DNA from 2 places in the Blautia sp. HCP3S3_C4 genome. Region 1 is predicted to be linked to the other one. Evidence: predicted binding sites of a transcription regulator. Region 1 holds the regulator's gene; the other holds the start of a gene.
What was found. Region 1 encodes Rex, which represses fermentation and respiration genes when NADH is low (regulators of the CRP and FNR family bind a similar motif). Its sites were predicted from a motif close to ATTGTTAANTANTTAACAAT; they were not measured.

Region 2: ACTNC6_RS11500 (L-lactate dehydrogenase) is a predicted target of Rex. The motif match lies at 2,337-2,356, and genes of this name have one in related genera.

What each region holds. Positions count from the first base shown of each region.
Region 1 is NZ_JBQHWF010000010.1:102,047-106,298, reverse strand. It holds gene abc-f (ribosomal protection-like ABC-F family protein) at 1-882, opposite strand, end outside; gene ACTNC6_RS10565 (redox-sensing transcriptional repressor Rex) at 1,154-1,801, shown strand; gene ACTNC6_RS10560 (NAD(P)H-hydrate dehydratase) at 1,931-3,430, shown strand; gene alr (alanine racemase) at 3,511-4,252, shown strand, end outside.
Region 2 is NZ_JBQHWF010000012.1:34,625-38,876, reverse strand. It holds gene ACTNC6_RS11510 (4Fe-4S dicluster domain-containing protein) at 1-151, opposite strand, end outside; gene ACTNC6_RS11505 (CoB--CoM heterodisulfide reductase iron-sulfur subunit B family protein) at 148-942, opposite strand; gene ACTNC6_RS11500 (L-lactate dehydrogenase) at 1,293-2,240, opposite strand; gene ACTNC6_RS11495 (two-component system response regulator) at 2,523-4,232, opposite strand; gene ACTNC6_RS11490 (EutP/PduV family microcompartment system protein) at 4,238-4,252, opposite strand, start outside.

The sequences.
Region 1 (4,252 bases):
TTCACGGCTTTCGGCACGTTTGATAGATTTCTCACGGTTAAAGGATTTCAGCTTGGCAATGACCGCCTCCTGGTGCTTAATATCCCGCTGTTGATTTAAGTAAGCTTTATACTGGGCATCCCTGAGCTGGGCTTTTTTCAGAGCGTAGGCAGAGTAATTGCCGCTGTACATTCGCATATTGCCGGCTTCAATCTCTACTACCTTAGTGACAACCTTATCCAGGAAATAACGGTCATGGGAGACAATAAAAACAGCTCCCGGATAATTCAGCAGATAGGTTTCCAGCCAGGAAATGCTTTCCATATCCAGGTGGTTGGTGGGCTCATCCAGCAGAAGAATGTCAGGATTGGAGAGCAGAAGCTTGCCCAGGGCAACCCGGGTTTTCTGACCGCCGGAAAGAGTTTCAATCTGTTTTTCGAAGTCCTCCTCTGTAAAGCCAAGTCCCTTTAATACACCCATAATCTCGCTTTTATATGCATAACCGTTCTCAAGCTCAAACTGATGGCTCAGTCTGGTATAGGTGTTCATCAGGCTGTCCAGGGCTTCCCCGGCAGCAGTTTTCATTTCATGCTCCATGGAGCGGAGACGGTTTTCCATATCAATGATGTGCTGCTTAGTAGAGATCAGCTCCTCATAGATGGTGTGGTGTCCATGGATATCCTGGTACTGGGCCAGGTAACCGATGCTTTTATCTTTGGCAAGAATAACATTTCCGGAATCCGGGGACAGTTCGTGGATGATAATACGCAGCAGGGTGGTTTTGCCTGCACCGTTGTTGCCGATCAGGGCTGCCTTTTCCCTGTCCTCTATATGGAAGCTGGCATCCTGAAGGATTACCTTCTCGCCAAAGGATTTGCAGATATTCTGACATGATAGGATCATACAAATTCCTCCGAAATTTATATTATTGCAGCAGCCTGCGAATATCCGCTTTGACTGCTGAAATGTACACATACAGAATTTATTATAACTGAACCGGACTGTTTTTGAAAGAAAAAAAGTGTTTTAATTTATGATTTGGATGAAATTTTGCACATTCTATCAGATAGTCTAAATTTAATGATAAAAATTTGTAAATAAAGTACAAATTTAATTTGACAATAAAATAACATTTGGTTATAATTGACCTAGGATATATAAGGAGGGAATATTTGTGGAACCTAAGGAAATTTCAAAAGCGGTGATCAAACGTTTGCCTCGATATTACCGTTATCTGGGAGAACTGATGGAGGAGAATGTAGAACGGATCTCGTCCAACGATCTCAGCAAGAAAATGCACGTGACTGCTTCACAGATCCGTCAGGACCTGAATAATTTCGGTGGATTCGGACAGCAGGGATATGGATATAATGTACGTTATTTATATACTGAAATCGGTAAGATTCTGGGACTTGACACAGTGCACCCGATGATTATCCTGGGTGCCGGTAATCTGGGACAGGCTTTGGCAAATTATGTAGATTTTGAGAAGCGCGGTTTTCGGCTGGTTGGTATTTTTGATGTAAACCCTGTGCTGGAGGGCATTGCAGTAAGGGGAATTGAGATACAGATGCTTAGTGACCTTCCCCTTTTTCTCAAAGAGAATAATGTGGAGATTGCGATTTTGACCTTACCTAAGGCAAAGGCCAAGGAAATGGCGAAGATTCTCATAGAAAACGGGATCAAGGCAATCTGGAACTTTGCACATATTGATCTGGATGCACCGGAGGATGTTATGGTAGAAAATGTACATCTGTCAGAGAGCCTGATGACCCTTTCCTATAATCTGAGTGAATATCGTAAGGAACATGAGAACCAGTAATAATAGTACATATGTAGTTGCCGGCAGCAGAGGGGACGGTGACGATTTGAATGGCTGTGGTCGTTAGATCATAGCTTTTCTTTTTGAAAAAATAGGTGTATACTGTTTCCAATGACAGGAGGTGGCTGAATGAAACCTGTGGTAACAGCCGGTGAAATGAAAGGGCTGGACCGGAACACAATAGAATCTGCCGGGGTTCCGGGTATGGTACTTATGGAAAGAGCTGCACTGAAAACAGTGGAGGCTATGGAAAAATATCTGGGTAACAAGGATCGTGTACTGGTGGTGTGCGGAAATGGCAATAATGGCGGTGACGGGATGGCCATTGCCAGACTTCTCCATCTAAAGGGGATCAAAGTCGGGATTTATCTGGCCGGTCAGGAGGAGAAGCTGACAGACCAGGCCAGGCAGCAGCTGCAGATCGCCAAATATTATCAGGTACCTTTGGAGCATAACCTGCAGCCGGATGAATATACTATTATAGTAGATGCCCTTTTGGGGGTTGGTCTGTCCAGACCTGTAGAGGGCAGATATGCAGAAATCATCCACATGCTGAACCAGTCCGGGGCTTTCCGGGTGGCTGTGGATATTCCTTCCGGCATCAACGGAGATACAGGCCGGGAAATGGGGATCGGATTTCGGGCAGATCTTACAGTAACCTTTGCTTTTTGTAAAAGGGGGCTGTGCTTTTATCCGGGAAGAATGTATGCAGGAGAGCTGATCGTTGCAGATATAGGGATTTATGCAAATCCGGACAGAGATCCCTCTATGGCTTATCTGGAGAAAGAGGATCTGTCAATGCTGCCCTCCAGAATTCCCTGGGGAAACAAGGGAACTTTCGGAAAAGTGCTTCTGATAGCCGGCTCCCGCGGAATGTGCGGGGCTTCCTGCCTGAGCAGTGCTGCGGCACTCAGAGCTTCGGCAGGTATGGTGAAGGTTCAGACTGTGGAGGAGAACAGGATTCCTCTTCAGTCACAGCTTCCGGAGGTTATGGTTACCTGTAAGTTTAATGAGAAAAGCAATCAGGAAATACTGGACTGGTGCGATGTGCTTGTGATCGGACCTGGACTGGGGATGTCAGGAGAGAGCAGAGAAAGGGTACAGTGGTTCCTGTCTCATGCTGCCTGGTGTGGTAAGCCTGTGATCCTGGATGCAGATGGCCTGAATCTGCTGGCAGTACATGGAGAATGGAAGAAATATCTGGGAGAACAGGTAATTCTCACTCCCCATCTGGGAGAAATGAGCCGCCTGACCGGGAAAAGCATCGGTGAGATCCGGGAAAACCTGGCAGAGACTGCTTCCCTGTATGCAGAAGAGACTCATACAGTATGTGTCCTGAAGGATGCCTGTACAGTAGTGGCCTCTGAGAAAGGGGAACAATATCTGAATATGAGTGGTAATGCAGGCATGGCTACTGCTGGCAGCGGAGATGTATTAAGCGGTGTACTGGCAGGAGTTTTATGCATGTTTCTGGCAGCAGAAAAAAAGCCTGCTTATGGTCAGATGGCAGCGCTGGGAGTACTGATCCATGGACTGGCAGGAGATATGGCAGCTGAGAATGTGGGAGAAAGAGGCATGACTGCCAGGGATATTATCCGGTTTCTGCCTGAAGTGCTGAAGGTGCAGTAGAGGAAGAGATTTTGAGTGTCCGGAGTTTCTTTGATGGAATGTGGGACAGATAAAGAATACAAAAAGAGGAAGAGATTATTATGGAAAAATGTAACCGAGTAAAAGCAGTGATTTCTCTGGATGCAGTGGAGGAAAATTTCCGCCAGATGAGAAAAAATATTGCCAGTGACACAAAAATGATCGCTGTGATCAAGGCAAATGCTTATGGTCATGGCGCTGTGCAGATTGCCCATATGATAGAGGGTTATGATTATATCTGGGGATTTGCTGTTGCTACAGCAGAGGAGGCCATTGCTCTGAGAAAGGCAGGGATCACCAAGCCTGTCCTGATCCTGGGAATTATATTTGAGGAATTTTATCCTGAGCTGGTTTCTTATGATCTGCGCCCTGCTGTGTGTGAATATCAGGAGGCTGCAAAGCTTTCCGCAGAGGCTGTGTCTCAGGGAAAGACCATACATATTCATCTTGCGCTGGATACGGGTATGACCAGAATCGGTTTTGCCGATGAACCGTCAAGCGTGGAGGAAATCAAAAAAATCGCAGCACTTCCCGGGTTGGAGATTGAAGGAATGTTTACTCATTTTGCAAGGGCAGATGAGTATGACAGAAGTCCTGCCATGGTTCAGCTGAAGCGTTACCTGGATTTTTGCAGTCTGCTTTCAGAGGCAGGAATTGAGATTCCTCTGCGCCACTGCTCCAACAGTGCAGGTATTATCCGTATTCCGGAAGCAAATTTAAGCATTGTCAGAGCAGGAATTACAATCTATGGCATCTATCCTTCTGCTCAGGTGGAGAGGGATATTGTGAAATTGTCTCCGGTTT
Region 2 (4,252 bases), on a different contig from region 1:
TTACAACATAGGATACAAACTGATGTGGTTTGATATCCATTTCATTGAAGGATGGACAGGTAGCAGAACATTTTCCACATTTCATACATTTCAGCGGATTTGTTCCTGAGATTTCTTTGATCTTCTCTGCTGCTGAATGTTCGTTTCTCATTTTGCTACCTCCTCTTTTACTCCGAGGGCTTCTGCAAGGAGCTCTGTGAAATAATATACAGGCAGTTCGCTGGAAGCGTTTTTATTTAAATTATATTTACACAATGGACAGGCTGTGATCAGCATATCTGCGCCAAAGCCTTTGGCACTGTCTTCGATTTTCTGACACATGTTCTGGGACATTTCTTTTTCTTTGAGAGAAATGTAACCGCCGCAGCATTCATTTCTGTATGGATAGATCACCGGTTCTGCACCAAGTGCACGAATAAAATCTTCCATAATGGTTGGATTCTCCGGATCATCGAAAGCCATAATCTTGCCCGGACGTAATAAGAGGCATCCGTAATAGGCTCCGATTTTCTTTCCTGTAAGCGGGTTTACCACTTTCTCTTTCAGCTTGTCGAAACCGACTTTGTCGCGAAGTACTTCCAGATAATGGAGCACTGTTGTCTCGCCTGCATAAGGCTCATCAAGCTGCATGTAATTATTTGCTCTGGTGCGGATATCTTCCACATTTTTCATATCATCATTGACACGTTTGATCACGTGATGACAGGCAGAGCAGATTGTTACCAGATCCTGGCCCTTTTCTTTGGCCTGATTAAGAGCACGTACGGAAGAAAGCTTCGTAGCGATTTCGTCAGTTCCCAGAGGATAAACACCTCCACAGCACTGCCAGTCTTCGATTTCTTCCAGTTCAAACCCAAGTGCTCTGGCGCTGGCTCTGGCATATTCGTCCAGATCTTTCGCCTTGTTTCTCAGGGTACAACCCGGATAATAACTGTACTTCATACTTAACATTATCCTTTCTTAGTTGTTTAGGTAAATAGTGATAATCATATGATCCTTTGTCTTTTTTTTAACGATATATAGACAAAAATATAAATCAAGTCTAATACAATTACTTTTTATATCTTTGTTGAGACATAGAAAATAAAAGAGTTTGCACACCCTTCCTCCGCATTAAAGGAGTGTATCAGCTCGATTTCCGAAAATATCATATCATATTGATAACAATTTAACAAGTATTTTTTTCTGATTTTTCTCTTTTTTGTTATTTTACAAACAATCTTTTAATTGGTTCTGACGAAATATAAATCCAAAGGAAGCAGGATTTCCCACTTCCTTTTGGGATTTTATTTTTAAAGGTCAAGCTGAGCAATAATCTCTTTCAGTGCGTCTGCACTCTTCTGCAGCTGTTCAATCTCTGCTTTGTTCATTCTCATAGGAATTTTACCCTGCACGCCATTTGGTCCTACCAAAGTCAGGGTACTGAGGCAGACATCTTCGATTCCATATTCTCCATGCATCATAGTGGATACTGTGGAGATAGATTCTGAGGAAGATACAAGAAGGCTGCAGAGCTTACATACAGAAGAAGATACCGCATAGAAGGTTGCACCTTTCTTGGAAATAATCTGTCCGCCGGATTTCTGTACATATTGAAGCATAGCCTCTTTGTCCACAGGTTCAATGTCTTTGCCCAGTTTTTTCTCAATTTCATAGTATTCATCTACACTTACGCCTGAAATATAGGCACCGGACCATGGGATAAAGGAAGTATCTCCATGTTCCCCGAATACATAGGCATGAATGTTACTCTGCGCAATCTGGAAATGCTCGGAAAGTCCGCAGCGCAGACGTGCTGAGTCGAGAATGGTACCGGAACCAAGGATCTGGTTTTCCGGAAGTCCTGAAATCTTTGTAAACACATAAGTCATAATATCAACAGGATTACTTACAATAAGATAAAGAGCATCCGGTGCTGCCTTTACAATCTCCGGTGTGATGGATTTAAGGATGTTTACATTTGTCTGTGTAAGCTCAAGCCTTGTCTGTCCAGGCTTACGCGCAATACCGGAGGTGATGATCACAATATCGGAATCCTTTGCATCTTCATAATCACCGGCAATAATGGAGATTGGATCTCTGAAGCAGGTTCCCTGAATGATATCAAGAACTTCGCCCTCTGCCTTCTGTTTGTTGATATCGATCAGAACAATCTCAGACGCGATATCCTGGCTTGATAAAGTGTACGCAATTGTAGACCCGACGCTGCCGGCACCAATGATAGTAATTTTACTGCCCATAACCTTAATACTCCTTTTTTCCTGATAAATTTTCAGCCATATCTTGATGATATTGTATCTAGATATGTACAATAGTGGTCTTGAAAATCATATCATATCGTCAATCATTTAACAAGTTATTTTTATTAAATAAAGTGTTAAGTTTTATTTTTATAGCTTTTTGATGACTTTTTTTCATTTTTTTCTTTTGTTTTGTTATGTTTTTCACAATTATTCGCAAATACTGGGGCAAAAAAAACAGGGTTTGACTTTATTCTATCATCTATAAAGTCAAACCCTATTTCATATCTCCTGGTCTGCCATTGCAGCAAATTGCTCTTCCGGACGAGGACGTGAATAATAAAAGCCCTGGATCACATCACATGTCATCTCTTTCAGCAATTGAGCCTGTTCGGAGTTTTCAACACCTTCTGCAACTACCTTCATATCCAGTCCATGAGCAAGGGAAATTACCTGCTGCACCACCTTTTTTCCCTTTGGCTGTTCAATATAATCTATCAGCTTTTTATCAATCTTCAAAGTAGAAAAGGGCAGCTCATTCAAACTGGTGAGAGAAGAATATCCGGAGCCAAAATCATCCATATGTAAAAGGAATCCGGTTCTGACAAGTGCCTCTGTAATCCTCCTGATCCGGTCGCTATACAGGGCAGCAGTCTCCGTAAGCTCTATGGGTACACAAGAAAAAGGGATTTCTGCACCCTTCACAATCTCCACATAGCGCAGCACCGTACCGCTGCGATGCAGACTTGCCCTGGACAGATTGACTGAGATCGGAATCAGCTCCTTTCCCTGCAGCATCCGTCTTCTCTGATAACAGCAGACTTGTCTGAATACATATTCATCCAGTTTTACGATCTGACCATTCCTTTCATACACAGGGATAAACTCTCCGGGAGATATGATTTCTCCATCCGGCTTCTGCCAGCGCACCAGTGCCTCCGCACCTACGATTTTTTCTGTTCCCACGCTGTACTTAGGCTGATAATACACCACAAATTCCCTGTTTGCCACAGCACTCTCAAAATCACTTTCCAGCTGTCGGCTGCGTATCTGCTTTTCCCTCATCTCCGCAGTATAATAAGAGACATTACTTTCATAATTACCACGGATGTTTTTGATTGCCATAAAGCCACGACCGCAGATTGCAGATACAGGAAGTGTTTTATCAATGTGCATATAAACTCCATAATTAATGGTCACATTAGGAATGGGTGCATGATCTGCGATCTCTCTGATATACGTTTCTATTTTGTCCTTATCAATCTCCGGCTGCCCATAAACAAGACAGGCAAACTGATCACTTCCATATCTGGAAACCAGCCCATGCCGGATAAGCCCCTGATATGCCTTTGCCATATAGCACAGCAGTTTGTCCCCTGCAGTCGCTCCATAACTGCCGTTGATCAGCTTAAAATCCTTTACATCCGCAACCACAACATGAAAATCTTCCTCTTTTTTTAATTTGAACAGAGTTTTGGCATGATGAAAAAAGGCCTGTCTGGTATACAGACCAGTCAGCTCATCGTGTTCCACGGCAGCCAGAATCTGGGCAGATTCTCTCAGCTTGATCACACTGTTAATCCTTCCAAGTACAATCTGTGGATTATAGGGCTTAATCACAAAATCTACGGCTCCCAGCTCCAGGCATTTTAATTCTGTCTCCTGTCTGCTGCTGGCAGTCATGACGATCACCGGAATAGACGAAAGCAGTGAATCTCCCTGAATCCTTTCCAGGAATTCATATCCATCACATACGGGCATACATACATCCAGAAGGACTACTGACAGCTCCTGGTAATGCTCTGCCAGGCATCGCAAACCTTCTTCCCCGTCACAGGCTGTCAATACCTGATATCTGTCAGACAAAATTTCTGCAAGCATTTCTCTGTTTAACTGGTTATCCTCTACCACTAATACCTTACGCTTTGCATCATTGCTGACTTTTTTCAAGGTATCTTCTTTCATCTCTTTTCTCTGCCTGTGGTTATTCATTTTTTTCACATTTTCCCTTC